2 regions of the Dysgonomonas sp. GY75 genome follow, and region 1 is predicted to be linked to the other one. Evidence: riboswitches for the same ligand, from Rfam matches in the RefSeq annotation. Region 1 holds a riboswitch; the other holds the start of a gene.

Region 1 (7,590 bases):
TGTATTCTTCCATTGTATTCGGGCAGCCCGAATACGGCTTTCCATTGATAATAAACAAGCCATTCTCTACTTGCAGAGAATCTCCGGGCAGAGCGACGCAACGGCTAAGTAAAAAACTCCGCTTATCCAGCGGTTTATCTGTCTCCAGCGGATTATTGAAAAGCACTATATCATCCCTGTCCACACTGCGTGCAAAAAACCTTTTATACGGCGCTTGCAAAGCCGCAGAGTAAGACTTAATCCCGAATATTTTGTCGAAAGTGAACGGGATGCTCAATAAAGTTACCGGCATACGGATACCATAGGCCGTTTTATTTATCAGTATCTTATCACCCTTCAGCAGTGTCATTTCCATTTGTGCGGAAGATACAGAGAATGATTCAAGGAAGAATGTACGCACCAATAAAACAATGAGCAAAGTAACAAGAATTACTTTGCCCAAATAAACGTATATATTTTTCTTTTTTGAAGACATTGAATTAGTTACAGGTTACTTCGCCCTACGGGCTGTTACAAGTTACAAGTCAACAATATTTATCTTTACCCTCCCTGTAAGTCCCCCTGAAGGGATTTAGGGGGACTATTTCGTCTTATTCCCCGATGTAAATAATCTGTTCCAGCGAATCTTACCACTAAACCATCCTTTATCTTTATCCAGAGACAACCATATAAATAATGGTTTACCCACCACATGGTCTTCGGGAACAAATCCCCAGGCACGAGAATCGGCTGAATTGTCACGGTTATCACCCATCATAAAGTAATAGTCGTATTTGAATGTATAAGAATCGGCTTCCTGCCCGTTGATATACACTTTGCCGTCACGGTAGTCAAAATCATTATGTTCATAATTTTTGATGCAACGGATATAAGCCGCGACTTTGTAATCCACATCTGTATCAAATTTTATAGTTTCGCCGCGCTTAGGAATCCACAGTTTAGGAAAGTCTCCCGAATAGCAATCCTGAGTCCATGTAAGAGGATATACATAGTCGCCATTATTAGTATCACGCTTAATCCCCGCTTTTTTCTTAAACTCATTCATTGGGAATACAGCCAGCACAAAGGGTTTTTCCTTTATTTTGCTTACCATTGCTTTTGTCAGTGGGATCTGATACGCAAGCCCGAAACCTCCATTATTGTACTTAAATCCGAGACTGGCCAGTCTCAGGCTGTCTGCACCGTCTATCCCCATGGGATTAAAAGAATATACCATTTTTTGCCCCATACTGTTGGTATACAAATAGTCATCCTCGCTGGCGCCCAATTCTTCAAATATCTTTGGAGCTATCTCAGTACCGTCTGTCTGGATAAAATACAATAGCTGCATATTTTCCGGACTGACAATCGGTTTATCATTTATGTAAACAATATCATTTATAAGTTCTATAGTTTCTCCGGGCAATCCGACACACCGTTTTACATAATTTTCCCGTCTGTCTACAGGTCTGTATACTATATCTCCATATGTCCTTTTATCGCTCCATACTGCATCACGTCCAACCTTTTTAGCTATTGCATAATAATCTGCATTCTGATAATTAAGTGCTACCGTATCTCCGGACGGATAGTTGAACACGACTATATCATTGCGCTCTATGTGCCCTGTACCTGCAAACCGTTTATATTCCAATTGCGGTTTTTCCAGATAGGACTTAAATCCGCCAACAGGAAATGTATGCTGCATCAATGGAAGTGAAAATGGAGTCATCGGAGAACGCGCCCCGTAACTAACTTTACTTACACAAAGGAAGTCTCCGACTAAGAGCGATTTTTCAAGAGACGAAGTCGGTATCTGGTAATTCTGGAAAAAGAATGTATTAATGATCCATACACCTACCAATGCGAAAACAATAGCATCTACCCAGTCGAGCACTTTTCTCACATGCGGATTCTTGGCATTGCGCCATGCTCCCCACGGGATAAATTTCGTAATATAGATATCTATAAAAACGGGGATAAGAATCAATACTCCCCAATAGCCTGTCCAGATAACAAATAAAACACATAATACGCAGGCAAGGATGGCATATATCCATTGCCTTATACCGGGTTTCCGTTTTTGTTGTGCGCTATCTTTTCTCGTGTTATTTTCCATATTCTAAGTAAAAGCAGGTTTACAACCTTATTTTAAAATTTAAGCATATCATTCATTCCCAAAAAGCCTTTTTTACCTTTGGTAAATTCGGCGGCAACGACTGCACCCAAAGCAAATCCTTTCCGGCTTTTCGCATCGTGCTTGATGCTGATAATATCGGCCTCCGACTCATATATTATTTCGTGTATCCCGGGAACTTCGCCTTCACGAATACAATGAATAGCCAGATCTGATTGTTTTTCTTCAACTTCAAGATTCCACCGTTCTTTGCGGCTGATATTTTCAATGACACCTTCTGCAAGCGTTATAGCTGTTCCGCTCGGGGCATCCAGTTTATGAATATGATGTATCTCCTCCATCTTCACATCATAATCCGGATAATTATTCATTATCCGCGCCAGATACTTATTCAATACAAAGAATATATTTACTCCCAGACTATAATTCGATGCGTAAAAGAAAGTCTGTCCGCCTTCCGAACACGCTTTTTTCACTTCATCCATATGCTCGAGCCATCCGGTTGTACCTGCAACCACAGGGACTTGTGCGGCAAAGCATTTCCTATAATTATCTATTGCACTGTCAGGCGTAGAAAATTCAATTGCCACATCAGCACTCTTAAACGCTGGCGAACCGAAATCGTCCGGATTATTTATATCTATGATAGATACAATACTGTGACCTCTCGAAATAGCTATCTTTTCTATTTCATGTCCCATTTTACCATATCCGATGAGAGCTATATTCATATTTGAGTATTTGTTAAATTAATCGATAAAGCCTACAAATATACATAAAAACTTATTTCCATAGGATTTCCCTTTTAATTAATCCTTGATTATAAGCTTTTTTAAGGCCAGAGGCTTACGTGTTTGCCATCTAAGTAAATCGGTCAGAACAAGTTGCAATCCGGCATCCATCTTTAATTTCTAGTTTTCACTTAGTTAAGCCTCTTAACCTAGATACAAACAGTTAGTCGCCCCGATTCCCGATTTCTTACATCGATTAGTTATTGTTAACACTACGAAGCACTCGCTGCATCCTCTGGAAATCAGAAAATCTTTATCCCCAGATCTTTGATTTTCTTTATCTCCTTCACACTCTTCTTCCGAAAAACCAGAGCTGCAATACAAATACCAATAGCCAGACAAAACAATAGCGAAGAGGTAAGAATAAAGTTATATACTGTATTCTGCAACAAGGATGATCCTTCGATATCACTCCCCTCTTCGTATATCCTGATGCAACCAAGCATCGTACGATAGGCATACAACCCGGGAATCATCGTTATACAGGCCGGAAGCGTAAATACAACAGGCGGTGTATGTATGCGATGAGCACAATATATACCGGCAAGCCCGATGAATACAGTTCCGCAAAGTGTAGATGCAACTAAACCATAATCCGATTGCAACAGCGCAAAACGGATACAATGCCCTACTCCTCCCAACAATCCTGCAATAAGCAAAGCTTTTCGGGGAGTCTCGAAAAGAAGGGCAAAACCTATTGCCACAAAAAAGCTCAGAAAAGCATCTCTTACTATATCGACTATCATCTCTAAAAATTATTAATACCTATCAATGACATACTCATAAACATGCCGATCGCTATACATAGCAAAATAAAGCCGCCGAATGCTCCACGCGCAATACCTGTGGGTATATACCCCTCCAGCAAATCTATAATACAATTAATCAACGGGACACCCGGTATCAGAAACAACACGGCTGTTGCTACCGATATATCGGGCGATAAACCACAACCGAACAATACATTCATGCCGGAGATCGTTGTAGTCATAAAAGCAGAACTTACAACGGCAACCATCAGATTAAAACCCTTCTTTACCATTTCCTGGCGCACCGTAAGCCCTATAAGTGACGCAACAAAGGCAAAAGCCCCATCCACCCAGTCGCCTCCGGCAAGCAAACACAAACAACCGCATGCTACCCCTATAAAAACACGTATCAGCCATACAGGATGTTTCGGTGCCACTTTTATCTCATTCAGGCAATTTTCGAGCTCATCCAACGATATTTTATTCTCGAAAAGATCCCATGTCAGCAAACTGGTATTGGTCAACACACCGAAATGTGCCCCGTGATGCCTCATCCGCCTGTTTCCGGTTACTGTATTTTCGGGATTTTCACGATCTGTAACCGTTACTGATACAGCAGTAAAGGTGAGAAGCATCTCCACTTTATAACAAGTCGTTTCGGCAATACGCTGCACATTCCGGTTTATACGTTCACAGTGAGCTCCCGATTCCAGAAGAATTGTACTTACCTCCAAAATCAGATCGGCAAATTTTGTTGCGGACATGCCTTTGTCCTTTGGCCAAACATTTTCCATTTTGTTCGCTTTATAAAATTAATCTGCGGGAGAATAAATAATTCCGTCGATACCTTAAATAGAGATTTCTGTTATGCATACATAACTAAAACAATGCAACTTTGACTGTTACACAAAACCGGCTCTATCCGAACATGAATTTTCACTTCTCCGACTTGCCTCTAATCCTCGAAAGACAAAATCATACTATTACTGGCAGGTCTTCTGACTTACTCTTGCTCCGTGCAGCCTTCCCGATAGACAGTTGTCTGTCGACCAGTGGCATTGGGTATCGCCCGGAACAACATCAATGAATGTTAACTGATGACTGTTAACTGTTCACTGAAAAGAGTTTACAGCAGCGGGTCTGTTCAGGACTTGCACCTGATTCCCTTTTCATTACTTATCCGAAGATGCGGACTTGTAACACCAATAATTGGATACAAAGTTGGAATAAAAAATTGAAATAATAATATATTAAGAAAGTATTTTTTCTGTAACTATCGGTAAATCATCCGGAATAAAGATAAATTAATATTATAAATTAAACTATTTAGAAAACTTTTCAACAATATTAAAAATTTATTTATCTGATAATATGAAACTTAAAATTTATTTTGGAAAACTTCAGCATTATTTTAAGATAAATAAATCTCATTTTTGAAAACCATATAAAAAAAATAATCTACCTTTGTTGTCATATACGGTTCTGAAATAAAATCGGATGAAAAGGGAATCAGGTGTAAGTCCTGAACTATCCCCGTAGCTGTAAATTTCAAGAAAAAGTTAGGCTCTCACGCCACTGATCAACAGACAACTGAATATTGGGAAGGCGCCTAGCAGAGAAATGAGTCAGAAGACCTGCCGTGTATACATTCGTAGCTTTCGGGAGAAAAGCGATAGAATAGAATATGCGGTGACTTTACATCATTAATCTCTCTTCGCCTATTTTGGTCTCTATCCCCGTCAGTTACATTGAAACAATGTATCATTAATTAACAATTGACGACGCGAAAGCGTGTCGAATACTTTCTTTTACTTATAACATAATACAACCATGATCCAGACAGTCGTAAAAAGAGACGGGCGCATCGTCGGCTTCAATGAAGAAAAGATAATGGCAGCCATTCGCAAAGCCATGTTACACACCGAACAAGGAGAAGACTCTTCCCTGATAAGACGCATCACGGATTTTATCTCTTGCCAAGGCAACGAGCAAATGACCGTAGAGCAAATTCAGGACATGGTAGAAGTGGAACTGATGAAAAGTCCACGCAAGGAAGCGGCCAAGAAATATATCGCTTACCGCGACCAACGCAATATTGCCCGAAAAGCCAAGACCCGGGACATGTTTCTCGAAATCATAGAGACCAAATCGAATGATATCACACGCGAAAATGCCAATATGAATGCCGATACCCCGGCAGGAATGATGATGAAATTTGCAAGTGAAACAACCAAGCCTTTTGTCGACGACTACTTGCTGCTACCGGAGGTAAAAGAAGCTGTCCGCCGAAATTATTTACATATTCATGACAAGGATTATTATCCGACCAAAAGCCTCACCTGCGTACAACACCCGCTAGATAAGATACTTCAGCATGGATTCAATGCCGGACATGGCGAATCACGCCCGGCTAAACGTATTGAAACTGCAAGCATGCTCGGCTGTATATCTATGGAAACAGCCCAGAATGAAATGCATGGCGGCCAATCCATCCCTGCGTTCGATTTCTACCTGGCACCTTTTGTCAGACGCAGCTTTATTGAAGAGATAAAAGTGCTGGAACAGATAAATGGTCTTGACTATAAACATCTTTATGAGATTTCGATAGAAGATTATCTATCAAAAGACCTGACCGGGTTGCAGAATGACGAAAGAATTATCCAACATGCCATAAACCGCACAGTGAGCCGCGTACATCAGTCGATGGAAGCCTTCATCCATAACATGAACACCATACACTCCCGGGGAGGCAATCAGGTGGTATTCAGTTCTATTAATTATGGAACGGATACTTCTGCCGAAGGAAGATGCATCATGCGGGAACTGTTAATAAGCACAGATGAAGGCGTGGGCAACGGAGTAACAGCCATTTTCCCCATACAGATATGGAAAAAGAAGCGGGGAGTAAGCTATTTACCAACAGACCGGAATTACGATTTATACCAACTGGCATGCAAGGTGAGCGCACATCGTTTCTTCCCTAACTTCCTGAATCTGGACGCGACATTCAACCAGCATGAAGAATGGAAGGAGAGCGATCCCCGCCGTTTTGAGTACGAGGTGGCAACAATGGGTTGCCGTACCCGCGTATTTGAAAACCGTTTTGGAAAGAAAACATCGGTAGGCAGAGGCAACCTTTCTTTCTCTACACTTAATCTGGTGCGCATTGCTTTGGAATGCAGAAACATAGAAAACGAGAAGGAAAGGATCGACTGCTTTTACAGGAAACTGGATCAGATGCTCGATCTGGCCGCTCTCCAATTGCATCGCCGCTTCGAGTTCCAAAAGACAGCCGCTCCCAAACAGTTTCCTTTGTTAATGTCGGTGCTATGGGAAGGTTGCGAGCAGCTGGCAGGCGAGGATACAATAGAGAAAGTTATCAATCAGGGTACACTCGGCATAGGTTTCATCGGGCTTGCCGAGGCTTTGGTCGCCCTTATAGGCAAGCACCATGGAGAAGATGAAAATGCGCAGAAACTAGGTCTGGAAATGATAACATATATGAGAGACCGGGTAAATGAGTATTCCGATAAATATCAGCACAACTATAGTGTACTGGCGACTCCCGCTGAAGGACTTGCCGGACGGTTTACAAGGCGCGACAAAAAAGATTTCGGACTTATTGAAGGAATTACAGACCGGGAATATTATACAAACTCAAACCATGTACCTGTATATTATTCATGCAGCGCACATCAGAAAGCCAAGATCGAAGCTCCTTATCACGATCTTACACGTGGCGGGCATATATTCTATGTCGAAATGGATGGTGACGCAACTCATAATCCCGAAGCCATTATGACTGTCGTAGATATGATGGACAAATACAATATCGGCTATGCTTCGGTGAACCATAACCGGAACCGTTGCCTGAAATGCGGATACGAAAATGCAGCTACACAAATAAATGAGTGTCCTCGTTGCGGAAGCTTGC
Region 2 (7,590 bases), on a different contig from region 1:
AAAATACAAAATGGGATAAGGCCGATATTGAATTGGTTAAGCGGTCTTTCAGCCGGTTACTTTTAATATTGAAAGAAAAGAAAAGCCCTTGAAGAAATATTTCTTCAAGGGCTTTCAAAAATCTAACCAAAAGCTTTTATTTAAAATAAGAAGCATCCATAAGAGTAAACTCCGCTTGATCGGCTTTGCGTATCGATAGCATTACCGGGTCCCATTGTGTAGGCCAGCCTCCGAATATAGCACCTAGCCTTACTATTTTAATAGCATGAGGGCCTTTTGCCAGAGCGATGGACTTGTCGCTGCGGGAGAATCGTCGGGCTGTGCCGCTATTATCTTTTTCATTAGAGATTAAGTATGTGCCGTCCAACCATAATTCACTATCCGTATTGAAATAATATATTCCATCTTCAGGAATATTTATATATCCCGTCAGAATATAAGAATAGAAATCGTCGGCATATACTTCCATATAGTCTTTGACTCTGTATTTGGTATCCTGAGGTGTTGCTACCTGTTCGGTTTCAGTTGGATTCTTACCATTCAGTTCGGCAACTGTTCTTACATAACCTTTGTAATACTCCGCTGTTAGTCCGGGTTTAGCATTTTTTTCTTTTTCTACAGCCGGCGCATATGTTTGTTTTTCTATTGTAATTGTGCGTACAGGACTCATTTTATCAGAAAGCAGTACCGAGCGTATTTTCAGTGTTGTGTTTTCTGTAAATGTCAATGGTTTTGTAAATACCTCCGATTTCAGTGTAGGTTCGCTTCCGTCTGTTGTATAAACCATTCTGGCAGGCTCGGTTGTTTTGAAATCAAGTGTTGCCTGATCTGTAAACACTACAAAATTACAGGAGAATGGTGCGCTGACAGAATCACCCCAATATTTTATCATATGAGGTCCCTTATCTTCAGGCATAGGGATATAGTAATTGATACCGTGCATATCGAGACGTACACGTTGGTTATCGATACGTCGTTCGAAATCTTCATAACTCTTGTTTTCTTTTGCAGACCAGGTTAATTCAGATAAGGCTATTATGCGTGGATATATATCATACTCCATTTCTTCTCCTGTATAATTATATTCATTCCACATATTCGCCTGAGCTCCCAGTATGTGGTGCTTCTTATCGTCATCTATTAGTCCGGGAACAGGTTCGTAATTATAGACTTTGCTTAATGTCAGATATCCGCCTATGGTTACTGTCTGGAGATTGGGATCTCCTTGGTATTTGTCCACATACAGCCATGCTCCCGGGGTCATAATTACATCATGTCCCATATTTGCAGAGGCAATGCCGCCTTCTTCTCCCCGCCAACTCATAACGGTTGCAGATGGCGCTAGTCCACCTTCGAGTATTTCGTCCCAGCCGATCATTTTCTTGTTATGCTTCAGCAGTACTTTTTCTATCCGCTGAACGAAGTAACTTTGGAGCTTCTCCTCTGCGCTGTGCTCTTTATTGCCTTTCAGCCCCAGTTCTTTGATACGCGCCTGACATTTCGGGCATTTCTCCCAACGTAGTTTAGGACACTCGTCCCCGCCTATGTGAAAATATTCGCTCTCGAACAGAGGGACTACTTCAGCGATCACATCTTCAAGAAACAGAAATACAGAATCGTTCCCCGCACAGAAAACATCCGTTGCAACACCCCAGATATTACGTACTTCGATTGGTTTTCCTGTGCATGATAATTCCGGATAGGCATGCAGTGCCGCCACAGCATGGCCCGGAAGTTCAATTTCGGGTATCACCTCTATGAATCGTTCTTTGGCATAGGCTACTACTTCTTTCACCTGTTCCTGTGTATAGAAGAATGGCCCATAGGTGTTTCCTTCACCTTCGGTGCGTACAGCACCCATCTCTGTCAGTTTAGGGTATTTCTTTATCTCGATGCGCCAGGCCTGATCTTCTGTCAGATGCCAGTGGAACTTATTGATTTTGAACATGGCTAATACATCCAGTTGCTTCTTGATAAAGTCCACATCAACAAAATGGCGGCATACATCGAGATGCAATCCACGGTATTTGAAACGAGGTTCATCTTTGACTGTTACTGCCGGAATATTCCATGCTATATTTTTAATAAGGGTAGGACTTTCTATTTCGGCAGGCAGTAACTGCATAACTGTTTGCATACCATAGAATAATCCTTGGGCCGTTTTCGCCTGTATATCTATACCTTGATGTGTTATGTCTAATGTATATCCTTCATCATTGAGAGTGAGGTCGGGTACAATATTCAGGCTTATGTAATCAGAAGCCGGTTTGTCTTTTACTGTTTTAAGGTCATATCCGGTTGAGGCCTTTATCTTTGCGGAAAAATAAGCAGCAACCTTTTCTATATCTGTATTGCCTGCGACGAAAACAATCCTCTTAGAAAGCTTGAAAGTGTCTTGCTTTTGTATCAGTTCGAGCGGGATAGGAGTAATGTTTATACTTTGGTTGTAAGGCTTCTCTACAGTTGGTTCCGGACCGTTGCACGACGTTATCAGTACCATAGCTGTCAGAGAAAACAAAGGAACTAGTTTTTTCATTAGCATAACGATTTAATTTTAATTAAGGGCTCTCTATAATATACAAATATAGGGATCGTTTAGCTTAGTTGTATTTTAAATCTGTTAATTAACATTTAGGTGATATGTGGATGTAAATGTTAAAAAGAGAGTGCCGTCTATAAAAGCTTCAGAAAAAGATACCAATTACCTCTTTGAAGAAGTAAAAAGCAAGAATGAAAGCTACAGCCAGTTTCATTACAGTTCCGGTCATAAATCCGATAAAAGCTCCAAACCCGGCCTTAAGAGCGGGCTTTGGTTCTTTGCCGTCTATCAGTTCTCCAATAAAGGCTCCTAGAAACGGGAAAAGGATAATACCGAAGGGTTGAAGAAAGAACAGACCGAAGATAATCCCTACCGCACTACCCCAAATACCCTTCTTCCCTCCGCCGAATTTCTGGGTACCCCATACCGGGATATAGAAATCGAGTATTTGTACAATGATGACAACAATGGCCCATATGATTAAGAACTGAGTGGAAAATTCAACTTTCGACGTCAGATGTAAAAGAAAGATACCTGCATAGCTGAGAGGAATACCCGGTAGTACGGGCATGATACAACCCACTATGCCCGTGATAATGAGAATTGCTCCTATTATGGTAAGAATGATATCGATAGCCATTTGTTATATATTTCTACAAATATAATAACTAAATAATAGATGCATAGGAGTTTCTTTTCTTAAAATAGATCCATCAGATCATCCATATCTGCCCAGTAAAGATGTGTATAGCCTGCGATAACATTCTTGTAACGCAACAGTTTGGTATCTGTAACTTGCCCTTTGGCTGTGTATTGTTGTACAACGCTTTGTTGTTCGCTTTTTATGGAGGAATAGTGGAATTCGTGTCCTTTCAGCGACAGACCATTATACTTGAATTGTCTGTAACCCAGTTTGAGCTTCATATTCTCCATTGTGGCTTTTTGGTCGAAAATGTTTACCATCGGGTATTCAGTACCATTTTCATCGGAGATAGATGAAGACAGGTACATCATGCCTCCACATTCGGCGAGGACTTTTCCTTCGGCTTCAATGTAATGACGGATACTGTCCTGCATTGTCCGGTTATTACTTAATTCGCTAAGATATAACTCCGGGTATCCTCCGGGGAGATAGACAAAATCAGATTCAGGCAGATGCTTGTCGTGCAGCGGGCTGAAATAAGACACTGTGCCTAATCTTTTCAGGTATTCGATATTTTCATGGTACATGAAATTGAATGCCGCATCTTTCGCAACACTGATTCTTAAATCCTGTGAGGATACGCGCTCCTCTTTTGCAGCCTCTATATCCGATTGATTTCTGCGAGTAATGACCAAGAGCTTATCTATATCTATATGCTTTTCTATCAGGTCAGCAGCCTTGTCCGCGAAATCATCGAAGCGGTATTGTTCGTCGATATTCAATCCCAGATGGCGGGATGGAATTTCTATATCAGTATTCTTGGGCAGATAGCCTAATGGTTCAAGTCCTACATCGTGACAGGCATCTTTTAGGAAATTATAGTGGCTTTCGGAAGCTACAAAATTGAAAATGACACCTGCGATATTCACCCTATCAGAGAAATTCTTGAAACCATAAAGCAGGGCCGCCGCCGAATAAGCCATCGACTTCGCATTCAGGACTAAAATGACAGGGATATCCAGTTTCTCCGCTATTTGCGCACTGCTTCCATTCATGCGGTCGTATCCGTCGAATAGTCCCATGACACCTTCGGTAATGCAAACATCTTTACCCGATGAATATTTACGATACAAATACTTCATATGGCTTTCTGACGATAAGAACAGGTCGAGATTGACTGATTCGGTTCCTGCTGCCAGGACATGATATTTGGTGTCTATATAGTCCGGTCCACATTTAAAAGGTTGTACACTCAGACCTCTGTTTCGGAGTGCCCTCAATAAACCTAAAGTAATTGTAGTTTTACCGGAGCCGGATGCTATTGCCGAGATAAGGAGATGGGATGTATATGCCATGATTTTTCTTTTTCTTCAGCAAAAGTATAAAATATGGGATATGAAACTCGTATCGGTGTATAGAAAATAATATACTTGCAAATTATTTCCTTAAATACTTTTTTCTGATATTTAAAAAAATTAACTTTGCCGCCGCTAAGGTGATGTAAAAAGGCATCCGTCTTTTTACATGAAAAGGGAATCCGGTTAAAGTCCGGAACAGTGCCCGCTACTGTAAGCTCTATTCAGTTAACAGTTAACAGTCATCAGTTAACAATGTTTCTGAAAAAAGTCTTTGAACAAGACCAAATACCACTGTTTCACAGTAATCAGTGATACAGTAATCAGTTAACAGTTTTTTTTGACTGTTTACTGATAACTGCTAACTGTTTACTGAAAATGGGAAGGCCGTTCAAAGATGGAGTAAGTCAGGAAACCTGCCTAGCATACAATAAATTAAATATTCTCGGGGCCAAGAATATAATTACTAACATTATACTTCGCATTTTAATGAGAAAAAAAGTATTGGTTACAGCCATCTTGTGCTGTATTGTAAACATGGCATTTGCTCAAATGACCTTAAAGGGAAAAGTCGTGGATGAAAATGAGAAACCTGTTGCGGGTGCCAGTGTATGGATCGAATATACCACACTGGGAACTTCGACGGACGAGAACGGAGAGTTTAGTTTGCAGAGAGTACCCGAAGGCAAACACAGATTAAGAGCATCGACACTCGACTACAATGGAGCTAAGATTGATATTGCATCTTCCCGCGAGGATATCTTATTTGTCTTAAAAAAATCCCCGCTGAAACTTAATGAAGTAGTAGTTACAGGTACAGGTACGCACAACAGATTAAAGAATACCCCTGTAGCAATGGATATGATAACCAAAAAGGAACTGGAGAATATAAATGTCCCTACATTCGAAAATGCCATGATGTCCATCAGTCCATCCTTCTCTTTCATGACTAACGCTATGGGTTCGTATATGCAGATGAACGGATTAAGCAATCGTTACATCCTTGTATTGGTAGATGGAAAGAAACTGGCAGGAGATGTATCGGGTAATACAGACTTGTCGCGGATAAATATGAAGAATGTAAAGCGTATAGAGGTGTTGAAAGGTGCTGCATCTGCATTATATGGATCGGAGGCAATGGGAGGGGTTATCAATATTATCACTGAGAATCCTAAAGAATCCATCTATATAACATCCGATACCCGCTATGCCGAATATGGCCAATTTTCGCAGGCTATAAACGCTGATATAAATTACAAATGGCTGTCCTCATCAACTTCTTTTCAGCGTAACCAGAGCGATGGCTGGCAGTTGAACACACAGGAAACATCGGGAGATAAGTTGATAGATACTGATAAAATGGCTGTGAACACGAATTATTCTGATGTGGTGAGTCAGAAATTCACAGTAAAGCCGGCTAAATCTCTAAGCATATACGCAGAAGGAAGCCTCTATGACAAGAAGCTGAAAAGACCAGTATCGTCATATGCGTATAATATGAAATATGAAGATTACAATATAGGAGCGGGAGCAAGGTATATGCTTAAAGATCTGGCTGTAATTACATTGGACTTATATACTGACAATTTTGAATATTACCGTGAATACATCAAGGATGATGGAAATTATAAAAACGGAGATGAATCGAAAGAAAGAAGACAAAAATACTATGATGCCAATCTGAAAGGTATATTCAACTTAGGAAAATATAACCGTATTTCGGTAGGAACGCAATACCAGTTGGACTATATCGAAAGCCAGTCGGATACAAAAGACGGTTCGAGAGATGTATATACATATTCGGTATATGCGCAGGATGAGATAAAGCTGCTGGATAGCAAACTGCAATTCGTGCCGGGATTCCGCTATGTTTATAATGAAGCTTTCGGTAACAGGCTTACGCCAAAGTTGTCGGGAATGTATTCACTCGACCATTTCAATTTCAGGGCATCTTATTCAGCCGGATTCCGCGCTCCTGATATGAAAGAACTATATACAAGGACTATAACACGTTCTACTTTAAGCCTTGGTAATTCTGACCTGAAGCCGGAATCATCCAACTATTACTCACTCAATACTGAATACCACAACGATTTTCTGACAGTTTCTGTTACAGGGTATATTAACCGGATAAAGAATATTATCCAGACAAGGGATGTTACAGAAACGATAACCGAAGACGAAAAGAATGAAGGGATAAAGAAAAAACAGGTATACACCAATTCATCCAGAGCTCGTGTAAACGGATTCGAAACCTCCGTGAATTCATATCTCGGAGCAGGACTGAGTATAGGGTTGGGCTACAGTTATGTAAATTCCAAGGATTACGATACAGGTAAGCCGTTGGTACGTTCCAGCAAGCATATTGGTACAGGAAATGTAAACTGGAATAAAAAATGGTGGATTGTAGATTCGAACATAAACTTTAACGGACGGATACAGAGCAGCCGTTATATGGGAGATAAAGATCCTGCGCGCGCATATAATCAATGGAACCTGGCGACCCGCCATCGTTTGAAGAATTTCAACGGTTTTGTTGTAGAACCGGGCTTCGGTATCGAAAATATTTTTGATTTTGTGGACGACAAGCCTTTCGGCGCAAATTATGCTACACTGTCTCCCGGACGGGTTTTCTATGTGAGTTTGTCTTTAAAGTTTAGCAAATAATCAGGATATATGAAAAAGATTTTAGCAACTATATTACTATATATTACAGTCTTACCGTTTTTTGCTCATGGTGGTGGAAATTATGAGCATTCCGATTTCTTCAAAACGATGAAGCCGGGAGATAAGGCTGCTATTCTGATGGTGCATTTTGGAACTACACATGCCGATACCCGTGAGCTGACCATAGATGCACTGAATGATAAAGTGAGGAAAGAATTTCCTGAAGTGGAATTGCGTGAAGCTTATACCTCGCGCATAATTATCAAACGCTTGGGCGAACGGGGGATAAATAAACAGAATCCGTTAGAGGCTTTGAAACAATTACATGCAGATGGATATACCCATGTTTTGATACAGGCATCTACGATTATCGACGGAGTGGAAAT

The links. A riboswitch is a leader RNA that binds a small molecule or an ion and turns the genes downstream of it on or off. The one in region 1 is predicted to bind cobalamin.
Region 2: linked by a shared signal. The riboswitch ahead of IR083_RS04690 (TonB-dependent receptor) and the one ahead of IR083_RS16230 (threonine/serine exporter ThrE family protein) in region 1 are both predicted to bind cobalamin.

Annotation. Positions count from the first base shown of each region.
Region 1 covers NZ_JADCLQ010000038.1:71,315-78,904, reverse strand. Annotated here, with positions in the region: gene lepB (signal peptidase I) at 1-442, opposite strand, end outside; gene lepB (signal peptidase I) at 581-2,098, opposite strand; gene dapB (4-hydroxy-tetrahydrodipicolinate reductase) at 2,131-2,847, opposite strand; gene IR083_RS16235 (threonine/serine exporter family protein) at 3,150-3,653, opposite strand; gene IR083_RS16230 (threonine/serine exporter ThrE family protein) at 3,656-4,450, opposite strand; cobalamin riboswitch at 4,627-4,878, opposite strand; cobalamin riboswitch at 5,117-5,313, shown strand; gene IR083_RS16225 (anaerobic ribonucleoside triphosphate reductase) at 5,487-7,590, shown strand, end outside.
Region 2 covers NZ_JADCLQ010000009.1:83,268-90,857, reverse strand. Annotated here, with positions in the region: gene IR083_RS04710 (tetratricopeptide repeat protein) at 1-19, shown strand, start outside; gene IR083_RS04705 (family 20 glycosylhydrolase) at 137-2,536, opposite strand; gene IR083_RS04700 (DUF456 domain-containing protein) at 2,685-3,179, opposite strand; gene IR083_RS04695 (cobyrinate a,c-diamide synthase) at 3,239-4,537, opposite strand; cobalamin riboswitch at 4,659-4,976, shown strand; gene IR083_RS04690 (TonB-dependent receptor) at 5,027-7,204, shown strand; gene IR083_RS04685 (sirohydrochlorin cobaltochelatase) at 7,214-7,590, shown strand, end outside.